Regions from separate parts of the Robertmurraya sp. genome, predicted to be linked through region 2. Evidence: riboswitches for the same ligand, from Rfam matches in the RefSeq annotation. Region 2 holds a riboswitch; each other region holds the start of a gene.
The links. Region 2 has a riboswitch for thiamine pyrophosphate ahead of ACGLXV_RS23745 (thiazole synthase). Riboswitches for the same ligand answer to the same signal wherever they lie in the genome.
Positions count from the first base shown of each region.

Region 1 (4,288 bases), on a different contig from region 2:
GACAACAAGCGATCGGATATTATGTCACTTATTTCAATAGCTACAATACCTCAAGAACAAACAATATACGAAAATCATCTGAGGCGATAAATAACTACGTCCTATTTCCAGGTCAGACCTTTTCGTTCAATGAGGTGGTTGGTCAACGGACAAAAGAACGCGGCTATATGCCAGCTCCCATTATTGTTCGAGGTGAGCTTTCTGAGGGGGTCGGCGGAGGCATTTGCCAAGTGTCTTCTACACTCTTTAATGCAGTGGATCGAGCAGGGTTAAAAATCGTGAAACGATATTCCCACTCTAAACGAGTCCCTTATGTTCCTCCAGGTCGGGACGCAACAGTCAGCTGGTATGGGCCCGACTTTGTGTTTATGAACAACTATAAGCATCCTATCTTAATACGTTCAAAAGTGAGAGGGGGTTCCGTATCCATTCTTTTGTATACTTCAGACGATGTGAATGTTGAACATAATCAAGTACCAAGCATGTATCAATAAAAAAACAGGGCTGTCCGATGAATGGGAGGATCCCACCCACTGGACAGCCACTTTTAATATAGATGAAAATACTTTGATCGAATGGAATCAGATAACAGTTCGGATACCGGGACGACCTTTATATGCTTCTGCTTAAATTCAGGCATTGACTCAGTAACACCTAACGAGCATACCTTCCCTGATGTACCAACATGTCCAATGGCAACAGCGGTTCCCCTGCTCTCCGCAATCCTTGCAAGAATAAGCATTTGTTTTTTGACTTGATTTACAGAACAGATATCATCTAGAAACACGTCTCGCTTAATAAAAGGTACATTTAATTCTTCAGTGATTTCCTCGAATTTGGATTTTGGACTTGTTGCACTATCTACAATATATAGCTGCTTTTCCTTTGCCACTTCGACAATAACTCTGACAATCTCCTCATTTTCAACGACAAGCGAGCCCATATGATTATTTAATCCCATAGCATGAGGAACACTATCGATAGCATCAATGACTCTCTTTCTTACTTCTTCCTTTGATAAGTCATTCGTTATTGGCTTCGGTCCTAACCAAGAGGCCTTTCCCTTTTTTGGCTGCATAGGCAAATGTACCATAATCTCTAAGCCATTTTCATATGCCCATTCTGCATGCTTTTTAGAAAGTTCATTAAAAGGCATAATAGCCGCCGTTATTCTCACATCACCTTCTAGAAAATCCTTTACACCTCCCACACCACCGCCAAAATCGTCAATAATAATAGCTGCCTTTTTCATTTCCTGGCCATGCCCATGATGAGGGAATAGTGTAAAAATGGCCAAAAAAATGATAAATGAAGTTTTTTTCATAAAATCCTCCATTTGAATGTTAGTTATTGGGATAGTTTCTCTCATTGAGGAAAAACCATACAAAAAACTCGCCCAAAACAATGGACGAGTGTTGGATTACGATATTTTTTTCACGGTCTCTGAAGTGGAAACCCTTTTGTGGAGAAGAAATCTTGGTGAGCTAGACACTAATAAGAATAAAATAACGGAACAATAGATGGCTGCCCCAATCATTGTACCACCGTTCACGCCTAGTGAAAATAAGAATGGAGACATCCCATCCGGTGCATATTCTCCCCAGAATAAAAATCCTGCGATAAAATGCCAAAAATAACGAGCCGCACTTCCGACAAATGTGGCAACTATGATCCATTGAAGGGCTTTCTTCTTATTTTCTTTAAGTGCTATCTGAATTTTTTTCATAAAGAAACCTGCAAATCCAATAAACGCAAAGGCCAGAAAATACTCAATGAAGCCCTGTAACGGAGTTAGTATGTAAGCATCACCCATAGCAATTTGTAATAGTCCCCATAAAAAGCCAGAAGCGGTTGCAGCAACGAATCCCCATCTAAAAGCAATAATTAAGATTGGTAGCATCGCAAATGAAATGGAAATATTAGGCGATAGTTTGATTGATGGAAGAAGGTCTAGAATTAATGCAAAGGCTGCAAAAAAAGATGCTTCAATCATCATGATTAATCGTTTGTTTCCCATAAAAAAATCTCCCCTTTTTGGAAACCTCAAGGAGAGCGTAGATAGACATGATTGCACAAAAAATTCAGTCAGTCCACATCCCTGCGCTAGAATTATCTAACAGGTTCGAAGGGTCAGAACAAACGTTCACTCTCAGCATAACGCTCCCCTTGTGGTTTCTTCTTATGTAGTTTGTTTATAATTTCGTTTTCATTATATCATATAAAATTAAATAGAAAAGCATCTAGATGGAACTAGATGCTTTTATGTTTATATTTTAAATCGACGAACTAGCTTCTGTAAGGTTTCGGCCATACCTGATAGGTCTTGAGCACTTGCGGTTACTTCTTGGAGGGTAGCAACGTTTTCTTCTGTTCCAGCTGCTACTTCTCTAGTGGTTGCAACGCTTTCTTCTGCGATTCCTTTTACCTCGTCAATTGCTTGTACGACATTTGTACTATGCATGCTTAGTAGCTCAATGGCACATGAAACGTCTGATACCTTTTCAATTACGTCTCCCATTGACTCTCCAATAAGAGCAAACGCTTTCTTTGCATCCTGACCATATTCGAATCCTTCAGATACTTTGTGAGACTGTTCTTCCATTGCAGAAACGGCTAGTTCCGTCTCAGATTGGATATAAGTAATCATTTTTGTAATTTGATCAGCTGATTTTTTTGATTCCTCCGCGAGCTTTCTTACTTCGTCAGCAACTACAGCAAATCCTTTGCCATGTTCACCTGCTCTTGCAGCTTCGATTGCGGCATTTAAGGCTAGCAAATTCGTCTGATCTGCAACCGTGGTAATCATATTTAGGATAGAAGTAATTTCATTCGAGCGTCTTCCTAACTGACGAATGATTTCTGAAGCATTCATCACTCCATCATTGATAAGATTCATTTGGTTAACAACTTTTTCGATAGATAAAGCTCCTTGATCTGTAACTTGAAACGTATTATCAGCTGTGACGAGCATTTTTTCACTACTTTTTGTAATCAAATTTATATTGCTAGACATCTCTTCAATTAATGCGTGAATTTTGGTTAAATGTTGCAGTTGCAGATCCATACCCTCAGAGTTTTGTTCAACAATATGAGATATTTGTTCACTTGCTTGAGTACTGTCCTGCGCACTTGTACTTAGTTGTTCACTACTAGCTGCAACTTGAGCTGATGAATCTCTAACTTGAACAACTACTTCTCTTAATCCAGAAACCATTAAGTTGACAGACTGTATCATTGCCCCTATTTCATCTTTATTCTTCACTTTTATCTCATCAATAGAAAGGTCTCCGCTTGCAACCTTCTCAATAGCCTTAGATGCATGAACAATTGGTTTTGCAATCTGTAGACTTATAATTGTCGCTAGTGCTAATGCAACAAGAATCGCAGATACACTTATAACAATCATGATTGTGACAATTCCATCTATTTTTTTGGTGGTCAAGCTACTCGCATGGTCTAAATGTTTTTCCTGAATAGATAGAAGTTCATTTACTTTTGCATTAAACTGCATACCTAACGTTTGTGCAGTTGATTTTGCTAGAATTAAATAACCTAATTCATCATTGTCTTTTTTCATTTGTATTTGGTCTTGAGCAAACTTCGAATCATTTTTTGACATTTCCTCAAGAGCAGTTAACGTATTTAATAACTCCTTATCAGTGATTGTTGTTTTTAATTTCTTCATAGAGTTATCAAAGCTCTTTACTGCCTCATCGTATTCTGTAAGATAATCAGCTTCTCCAGTAAGTAGGAAGCTACGAACGGCTGCTGATTTTCTAATCATTTGCTCTTGGAGATTTTTCACTTCTAGCTTTTGACCTACTTCTTCTTTTAAGAATGATTGATACGTATTGTTTACTGAATAAAGTTGAAAAATCCCAGCACTTGCTACAACTACTAACATAAATAAAACAATAACAAAACTACCTATAATTTTTTTTCGAACAGTGATATTCATGATTGCTCCCCCATATATAGGTTGTACTTTATACCTATATTAACAATAGTTCTTTTGATATGGAAGCGTTTTATTTCAAATGAAAAGAAATAGACAAAATCTATTTCTTCTCGTAAGGTGCCACTTGATAAAAATAATTTGGCAATTGAGTGCTATTGTCATATTGCTGGTGAAAGATATGGGTTAACGCGGGAGAAACAGGGGGTATTAACCAAGTCCAATTGCCTGTTAATTTCCGTCTTTTTTCTTTCTCTCTTTCTTCAAACAACTTAAACTGAGCTGCTGCGGTGTGATGGTCAACAATACTTACTCCAGCCTTTTTATAGGAAT
Region 1 covers NZ_JAKFCQ010000055.1:29,274-33,561, reverse strand. The annotation lists gene ACGLXV_RS06730 (VanW family protein) at 1-494, shown strand, start outside; gene ACGLXV_RS06725 (divergent polysaccharide deacetylase family protein) at 548-1,324, opposite strand; gene thiT (energy-coupled thiamine transporter ThiT) at 1,421-2,017, opposite strand; TPP riboswitch at 2,079-2,177, opposite strand; gene ACGLXV_RS06715 (methyl-accepting chemotaxis protein) at 2,267-3,958, opposite strand; gene ACGLXV_RS06710 (nitric oxide synthase oxygenase) at 4,059-4,288, opposite strand, start outside.
Region 1: linked by a shared signal. The riboswitch ahead of thiT (energy-coupled thiamine transporter ThiT) and the one ahead of ACGLXV_RS23745 (thiazole synthase) in region 2 are both predicted to bind thiamine pyrophosphate.

Region 2 (4,288 bases):
CATCTTGTACACACAAACCATTTTCCGGATTGATGACAACTGTTCTTACCCAATGAGGGGCTTTTTGTCGACCAGATTCGTTTTGATCGTAAAACTGAGAGCTTAGCTCAGTCATTCCATACATGTTCACGCAATCCTCAACGGGTAAGTTAAACGCTTCTGCTACCATTTGTTTAAATTGATCTGAACTCATTTCGATGGATCGACCCTTAGAACCACCTGTATCCATTAAACGGCTCCCTTTTGGTAATTGAAATTGAAGGTTTTTGTCTTTCGTGTACTCAACAAAATGGATAAAGGAAAACGTAGCCCCCAACAAATATACAGGGGTGTTCGTGCGTTCAGATTCTTCAATGAACGAGACAAGCTTTTCGAAATCATACGTCCCATTGCTGGCGATATATACACTCTCCTCTGTTCCGTAGTCGCGAATGGCTGTATACAAATACTGTGCCAGAGAGGAATTGGGTATTTCCGTTGGATGAGGAAATAGTATAGCCATTTTCACACGGCAATTGTCTTTCATGATATTTTCTTCAAAATGAGTTTTCATCGAGGAAGTCCACACCTCTAAATCACGGTGGAAATTTCTCCCTTGCTTTCCACTTGTCGTTCCGCTTGTTTGAAAATACGTCTCCGCCTCTTCAATCGGTGTACAAGCAATGTCCGCCTCCTTAAAAGCACCTACTGGTACAGGAGGAATTTGCTGATACGATTCAACCATCGATGGGTGAACCTTTCTTGATCGACAAAATTTCCGGTAAATACGATTATTTTCGTACTGGTAGGCGAAGACCTGTAAAGCTAATGAATCAAATGAATCTTTTTCTTCATCTTCAATAAAAGTGAGAATTCTTTGCTTGATATCTTCATAGTGCATGATGTGGCTCTCCTTATGATGAATGTGTCAGTATTTCCCAATCTTTTACGACAGGTTGGTAGCCAAGTTCTCTTAGTGATTCCTTTACCTCAGCCACACTTCTTTTGTCCGATATTTCAAATTGACTATGTGTGTGTTCTTTATTAGCGTATCCCCCAACAACGGTTGATGAGGCAGCAGACATTTTAGTCACTCCCAATGGAAGTAAGTGACGTCTTAGTTCCGCACTTTCTCTCGTTGACAGAGTCATGCCTGCACGTGGTAAAAATAAACGGGACGCGAGCATTGCTTGAACCAAATTTTTATCTGTTACATCGACCTTTGGTTGAAAGCCACCAAGGTTTGGCCGAATTCGAGGAAATGATAGAGCAATATCCGTTTCAAGATAATTTTTTTGTAAGTACTGAGCATGAAGTCCAGTGAAAAAGACTTCCTTTCTCCACTCATCCATTCCTAGTAGTGCTCCTATATTGACGGATCTCATGCCAGCTTTGGCACCTCTTTCTGGTGCATCTAGTCGATAGCGATAATTGCGTTTCGGTCCCTTTAAGTGATGCTCTTTATAGATTTCTTCGTTGTACACCTCTTGATAAACGGTTAATCCATCAATGCCACGAGCAACTAGCGTTCGGTACTCTTCCGTGTCTAATGGCTGTATCTCAATGGATAAAGAAGAAAAATACTTTTTCATCACATCAATCGTTTCACACAAATAATCGACTGAGGAATGTAGGCGAGATTCTCCCGTTAGCAGGATAATATGGCGTAAGCCCATTTTGACAAGCGCCTTCGATTCTTCTTCAATTTCAGACAATGTCAGTTTTCTACGTGGAAAGTCGTTATCAATACTAAAGCTGCAGTACGTACATTTGTTCACACAATAATCGGTTAAATATAGTGGTGCGTATAATTGAATTGTACGGCCAAAATGCTGTACGGTACGGTTATGAGCGATTTGTGCCATTTCTTCTAAACAATGTTCAGCTGCTGGAGATAAAAGAATTAAGAAGTCTTCTGTATGAAGTCTCTCTTTTTGTAAAACCTTTTTTACGTCTTGAGTGGTGATGGTGGAAAAAAAGTGGTCAAATGGATAATTTTTCACTTTAACATATTCATCATAAAATGACATTTCACTCACCTACCCTAAAAATCCTGTTAATGGAGATGACGCTTGTGCTGTCGTTGTCGTCGGTCCTACTCCACTTAGGTAGGCTTTCCTTCCAGCCTTGACTGCTAGATCAAAGGCAATGGCCATTTCAATGGGATCCTTAGCTGTAGCAATGGCTGTATTTACCAGTACAGCGGCTGCCCCCATTTCCATCGCTTCGGCTGCTTCAGATGGCTTTCCGATTCCTGCATCAACAATGATTGGAAGCTCCATTTCTTCTATTAAAATTTGGATCAGTTCCTTCGTCCGAATTCCACGATTTGAACCGATCGGAGATCCAAGTGGCATGATGGCTGCTGCTCCAGCATTTTGCATCGCTTTTGCTGCCATTAAGTCAGGACTCATATAAGGTAGAACGACAAACCCTTCATTTGCTAGGATGTCAGTTGCCTTAGCCGTTTCGTAATTGTCAGGAAGCAAGTACTTTTGGTCGGAAATGACTTCGATTTTAATCCAATTGCCCATACCGGCTGCTCTTGCAAGTCGGGCAATTCGAACCGCTTCGTCTGCGGTTCTCGCTCCCGACGTATTCGGAAGCAAAATCATATTTTGCGGAATGTCTTCTAGAATGTTCTCTTCTCCAGTAGCATTCAGGTCGACTCTTCTTAAAGCGACAGTAACAACTTGTGAACCGGATTGGGTTAGTGCTTCTTTCATAAGTTTGTGATTATAAAATTTGCCTGTTCCTGTTAGTAGTCGGTTATGTAGCTGCGTGTTTCCAATCGTTAATAAGTCGGTCATTGTAGTTCCTCCTATTGGTTTGTTTTGGATAAATAAAAAAGACTTCCCAATCTTGGCAAGTCTTCACATTCTTACATAGAGCTTTTCCTCGTATTACAGCTCATGCAAAATGATTGCTTCCCTACGTTGGTTCTAACCAAATCAGGTTCAAGGGTTGGAAAGATTCCTCTCAGCCTTTAGGCACCCCTAGCTAATTTCATATTTTATTTCATTCCGATTTTTGCTTTGTTTCGTTTGTAAGCCCAATGATTGGTTGGACCGTGACCGGATCCAATGTGTAGATCCTCCTCGATGGCTGCCTGAATAAAGTCTTTTGCCACTTGTACCGCTTGAACAATCGATCTTCCTTTTGCAAGTTGTGCGGTTATCGCAGCGGAAAAGGTACAGCCTGTGCCATGAGTATTTTTTGTAGAAATCCGACTCGAAGTAAAGGTGTGAAATTGCTGTCCATCAAATAAAAGATCAATCATTTCTTCACTTCCTTGATCATGGCCGCCCTTAATCATGACTGATTCAGCACCCATGACATGAAGCAATTTTGCTGCTTGCTTTCGGTCATCCATCGTCTCAATTTTTATTCCTGTAAGCACCTCTGCTTCTGGAATATTTGGTGTAACGATAGTCGCGAGTGGCAGTAATTTTTCTTTTAATGCTTTTACTGCTTCGTTTTGTAAAAGTGAAGCTCCACCTTTTGCAATCATCACTGGATCTACGACGATGTGTTTCATCTCATAAAATTCTATAAATCTCGCAACCGCCTCAATGGTGTCACTGTTAAATAACATCCCGGTTTTGATCGCATCTGGACGCAAATCTTCAGCAATCGATTGGAGTTGTTCTTGAATTCCTTCCAAAGGAACTGAATAGACACCTTGTACCCCTGTTGTGTTTTGTGCGGTTACGGCTGTTATCACAGACATTCCGTACACATCTAATTCTTGAAATGTCTTCAGATCGGCCTGTATGCCAGCCCCTCCACCACTATCTGAACCTGCAATGGTTAATGCCTTATTTACCATAGTGAATGACCTCTCCTTGACTAAAATTCATCAACTAATCTACGTAAAAGCTTGGTATGCTCTGGGATATGACTGGCTCGACAAATATCGGAAATGATCGCTAGGCCATTTGCTCCTGCTTTCATAACGGTTTCTCCGTTGGTAGAATTAATTCCACCAATTGCAACTAGAGGCAGAGAGATTCCTGTGTTACAAAATTTAGTAAAAATATCCAAGTTTTGTTGCTTTTCGGTATCCTCTTTTGAAATCGTAGGATATATCGGTCCAATTCCTAAGTAATCAGCTCCGTCTCGAACAGCTTGAAGTCCCTCTTCAACCGTATGAGTGGATACACCAAGAATTTTGTTAGGACCGATTGTCTCCCTTATATATTTTGCATTTTCATCGTCCTGGCCAACATGAACTCCATCAGCATCAAGAGCAATAGCGAGTGGTAAATCATCATTGACGATAAATGGGATCCTATGTTTCCCACAGAGT
Region 2 covers NZ_JAKFCQ010000189.1:54,730-59,017, forward strand. The annotation lists gene ACGLXV_RS23735 (LuxE/PaaK family acyltransferase) at 1-880, opposite strand, end outside; gene thiH (2-iminoacetate synthase ThiH) at 894-2,009, opposite strand; gene ACGLXV_RS23745 (thiazole synthase) at 2,019-2,789, opposite strand; TPP riboswitch at 2,891-2,987, opposite strand; gene thiD (bifunctional hydroxymethylpyrimidine kinase/phosphomethylpyrimidine kinase) at 2,993-3,808, opposite strand; gene thiE (thiamine phosphate synthase) at 3,829-4,288, opposite strand, start outside.

Region 3 (4,288 bases), on a different contig from region 2:
GTAAATTGAGGAAGCTTTTCGTATTGAAAGTTGTTTTTTCCAACTGTCAATGTATCTCCAATTTGATACGTACCTGGATCGTACAAACCAATAATATCTCCACTAACCGCTTCATCAACCGTGTTTCTGTCATCAGCCATAAACTGTGTTGATTGAGAAAGCTTCATTGGCTTTCCTAAGCGTGGAATATTGACTGTCATCCCTCTTTCAAATTTCCCTGAACATACACGTAAAAAGGCAATTCTGTCCCTGTGAGCAGGATTCATATTTGCTTGAATCTTAAAAATAAAGCCTGAGAAATCCTCTGATAATGGATCAATTTTCCCTTCTGTAGATTCCCGAGCTTGAGGTGCAGGAGCAAATTGAAGATAGGTTTCTAGAAAAGTCTGAACACCAAAGTTCGCTAAGGCGCTACCAAAGAATACAGGTGTTAGTTCCCCATTTGCTATTCTTTCACGAGAAAATTCATTTCCCGCTTCATTTAATAGCATAATTTCCTCCAACGTTTGGTCATATAAGGAGTATTGCTTTAGTCTATGATCTCCTTCTATTTCTCCATCTTCATTTAATGTAATAAATCGTTCTTCCTCTTCCACACGGAATTGTTCAATTCGCTTGTAGAAACGGTCATATATACCGAGAAATTCTTTCCCCATTCCGATCGGCCAGTTCATCGGATATGATTCTATCCCCATAACCTCTTCTAGCTCAGCTAAAAGTTCTAATGGAGATTTCCCCTGACGATCAAGCTTATTGATAAAGGTAAAAATCGGAATACCTCTCATTCGACACACTTTAAATAACTTTAAGGTCTGCTCCTCAATCCCTTTTGCTGAATCGATAATCATGACCGCACTATCAACAGCTGTAAGAGTACGATACGTATCTTCACTGAAGTCTTGGTGACCTGGTGTATCAAGAATATTCACTCTACAGTCATTATAATCAAATTGCATTACACTCGACGTAACGGAAATACCACGTTGTTTTTCAATTTCCATCCAATCGCTCGTTGCAAACTTACCCGTTTTCTTTCCTTTTACAGTTCCCGCATCACGAATCGCTCCACCAAATAACAATAACTTTTCTGTTAATGTTGTTTTCCCAGCATCCGGGTGGGAAATGATCGCAAATGTGCGACGCGATTGTACATCATCTTTAAAATTTTTTGCCATTATGAAATTCCTTTCTTTCCTTACACAAATTCATCCATAACTTCAATCTTATCGTGACTGTATGAAGTTTGCAATGTGTTCTTTACAAAAGCAATAACAAACCTATCATTATGTTCATTTATTCAAGAAAGTTCTTCCTTTTCAAGAAAATAATTTCTGCTATAATGAGATAGAAATGAAACTAAATAGGTAAGAATTGTAGGGGGACCGGTGAAGACCGGTTGAGAGTGCATCCAATAGATGCTGACCCTTTGAACCTGATCTGGATGATACCAGCGTAGGGAACATATTCTTTAGACAATAAATTTGTTTAAACATATGCGCCCGGTTCAAAAACTGGGCGTTTTTTTGTCGTCTAGAGGTTCAGGTCATGTCCCTACTTTTACCATTGGAGGAGAAGGTAATGAAAAAGTGGATAGCTGCATTTGCAGCTTCTGTATTACTCGCAGGATGTTCAGGAACAAATGAACAACAAACAGAACAGGAGGAATCAAGCGCTGACTTAAAAAAAGTGACTGTCGTTCTTGATTGGACTCCAAATACAAATCACACAGGGCTATATGTTGCAAAAGAAAAAGGCTTTTTTGAAGAGGAAGGTCTTGATGTGACCATTCAGATGCCTGGAGAGGCTGGTGCTGACCAACTTGTTGCTTCTGAGAAAGCAGACTTTGGTGTAGGTTATCAAGAGGGCATTACACAGGCTAGAGTCCAAGGGGTACCGCTTGTTTCTATAGCTGCGGTCATTCAACACAACACATCTGGTTTCGCATCACCGGCATCTAAAAATATTCAATCTCCTAAGGATTTTGAAGGAAAAACATATGGTGGTTGGGGTTCACCTGTTGAAGAATCCGTCATCGACTCACTTATGAAGCAGGAACAAGCAGATGTAGAAAAGGTGAATATTGTAAACATAGGCGATGCGGACTTCTTTACCGCTGTTGAACGTGATATTGACTTTGCATGGATATACTACGGTTGGACAGGCGTGGAAGCGGAATTACGAGGAGAAGACATAAATATGGTCTATCTAACCGATTACTCCGAAAAGCTAGACTATTATACACCTGTGTTAACAACTAGTGAAAACATGATTAACAACGATCCAGAAACAGTAAAAGCTTTTGTTAAAGCGGCTTCAAAAGGCTATGAATTTGCTATCGACAATCCTTCCGATGCGGCGGACGTCCTAATCAAAGCTGCTCCTGAGCTTGACGCAGAGCTTGTTAAGAAAAGTCAGGAATGGCTTGCTACCAAATATCAAGACGATGCAGACCAATGGGGTGAGCAACGTTTAGAAGTATGGGAAAACTATGCTTCTTGGATGCTTGAAAATGGGTTGCTAGAATCAGAGTTAGATGCAGAAAAAGCCTTTACAAATGAATTTTTACCACAATAGGAGTTGGTCATATGGCAAACGCGCTTGTTAGTATACAAATTATCCCTAAGACAAAAAACGGTGAAAATGTGATTCCTTACGTAGATGAAGCAATAGCCATTATTGATGCGTCAGGAGTAAAGTATGAGGTTCATCCCTTGGAAACAACTATGGAGGGTGATCTTCAGGAACTTTTTGCAGTGATTTCGAAAATGAATGAAAAGATGATTGAAATGGGAAGCAGCAATGTTATTTCGCAGGTGAAGATTCTTTATCAACCATCTGGAATAAAAATGGATACACTTACGGAGAAATATCGTTCATGATAAAAAAACTACAAAAAGGGTGGAGACCAATTTTTGTTCTCCTCCTTTTATTCATTGGATGGGAATTCACCGCAAGAATGACTCAAGTTCCATCTTGGCTGCTCCCAACTCCATCACAAATTTTTAACGAACTCATAAATGGTTGGAGCAGTGTCTCTGTACATCTTATATCCACCATTCAGCTTATTTTACTAGGTTTTGTTTCTGGGGTTACCGTAGGTCTGTTAACTGCCTTTATTTTACATAATATCCCTTTTTTAAAAGAATCTTTATATCCGCTTCTCATTTTATCGCAAAATATACCCATTATCGTACTTGCTCCACTTCTTGTTATATGGTTCGGCTTCGGCCTATTACCAAAATTAATTGTAATCACTCTGGTTTGTTTCTTTCCAATAACGATTTCAGCCATGGATGGATTTCGCCAGGTTGCTCCAGAGCTCTTCCATTATATGCAAATGGCAGGAGCAACAAAACGACAGTTATTTTGGAAACTCGAGTTTCCGTTTGCCCTTCCCTCGATCTTTTCAGGGCTGAAAATTTCAGCGACATACAGTGTCATGGGAGCGGTTATATCTGAATGGTTAGGATCAGAAAATGGTATTGGAGTCTATATGACACTCTCTTCCTCATCGTTTCGAACAGATCGCGTGTTTGTTGCCATATTTCTCATTATGGCATTAAGTTTGTTATTTTTTATCATGATTAATTGGTTGGAGAGATTTATTATTCGTTGGAAAGCTGAGGGGAAAAATCGTGGAGCATCTTGAATTACAAAATGTATCTTTTTCTTATCGAGATAAACAAATTTTACATGATCTCAACCTCTTTATTAAGAACGGGGAGTTCGTAACGATTCTTGGTCCCTCCGGAAGTGGGAAAAGTACGATTTTCCAGTTAATCGGTGGCCTGGAGGCTCCACATGCAGGGTCCATTATACTCGAAGGAAATGACATTACAGGTAACAGAGGACATATTAGTTATATGCCCCAAACCCCTTCCTTACTACCTTGGAGAACAATCATTCAAAATGTCGTTCTTGGCCAAGAGCTGAAAGCTAAAAAGGATTACGAAACGGCTATGGAGATGCTGCGGAAAGCGGGGCTACTGGAGTATAGAAATGCTTTTCCTCACGAACTTTCAGGAGGTATGAAACAAAGGGTTGCATTTTTACGGGCACTGTTAAGTCCCCAGCCCATCATATGTTTAGATGAGCCATTTTCAGCTTTAGACGAGTTAACTCGTCAGGAAATGCAGTTATGGCTACTTTCGATTTGGGATCAGTATAAAAAAACAATTATTTTTGTTACCCATAATATAGAGGAGGCACTCTTTCTTTCCGACCGAATACTCGTATTATCCAATAAACCTGCAAGAATCAAACAAGAGGTTGTTGTTCCCTTCTCGCG
Region 3 covers NZ_JAKFCQ010000069.1:21,498-25,785, reverse strand. The annotation lists gene ACGLXV_RS09140 (peptide chain release factor 3) at 1-1,175, opposite strand, end outside; TPP riboswitch at 1,366-1,476, shown strand; gene ACGLXV_RS09135 (ABC transporter substrate-binding protein) at 1,579-2,574, shown strand; gene ACGLXV_RS09130 (thiamine-binding protein) at 2,586-2,879, shown strand; gene ACGLXV_RS09125 (ABC transporter permease) at 2,876-3,649, shown strand; gene ACGLXV_RS09120 (ABC transporter ATP-binding protein) at 3,636-4,288, shown strand, end outside.
Region 3: linked by a shared signal. The riboswitch ahead of ACGLXV_RS09135 (ABC transporter substrate-binding protein) and the one ahead of ACGLXV_RS23745 (thiazole synthase) in region 2 are both predicted to bind thiamine pyrophosphate.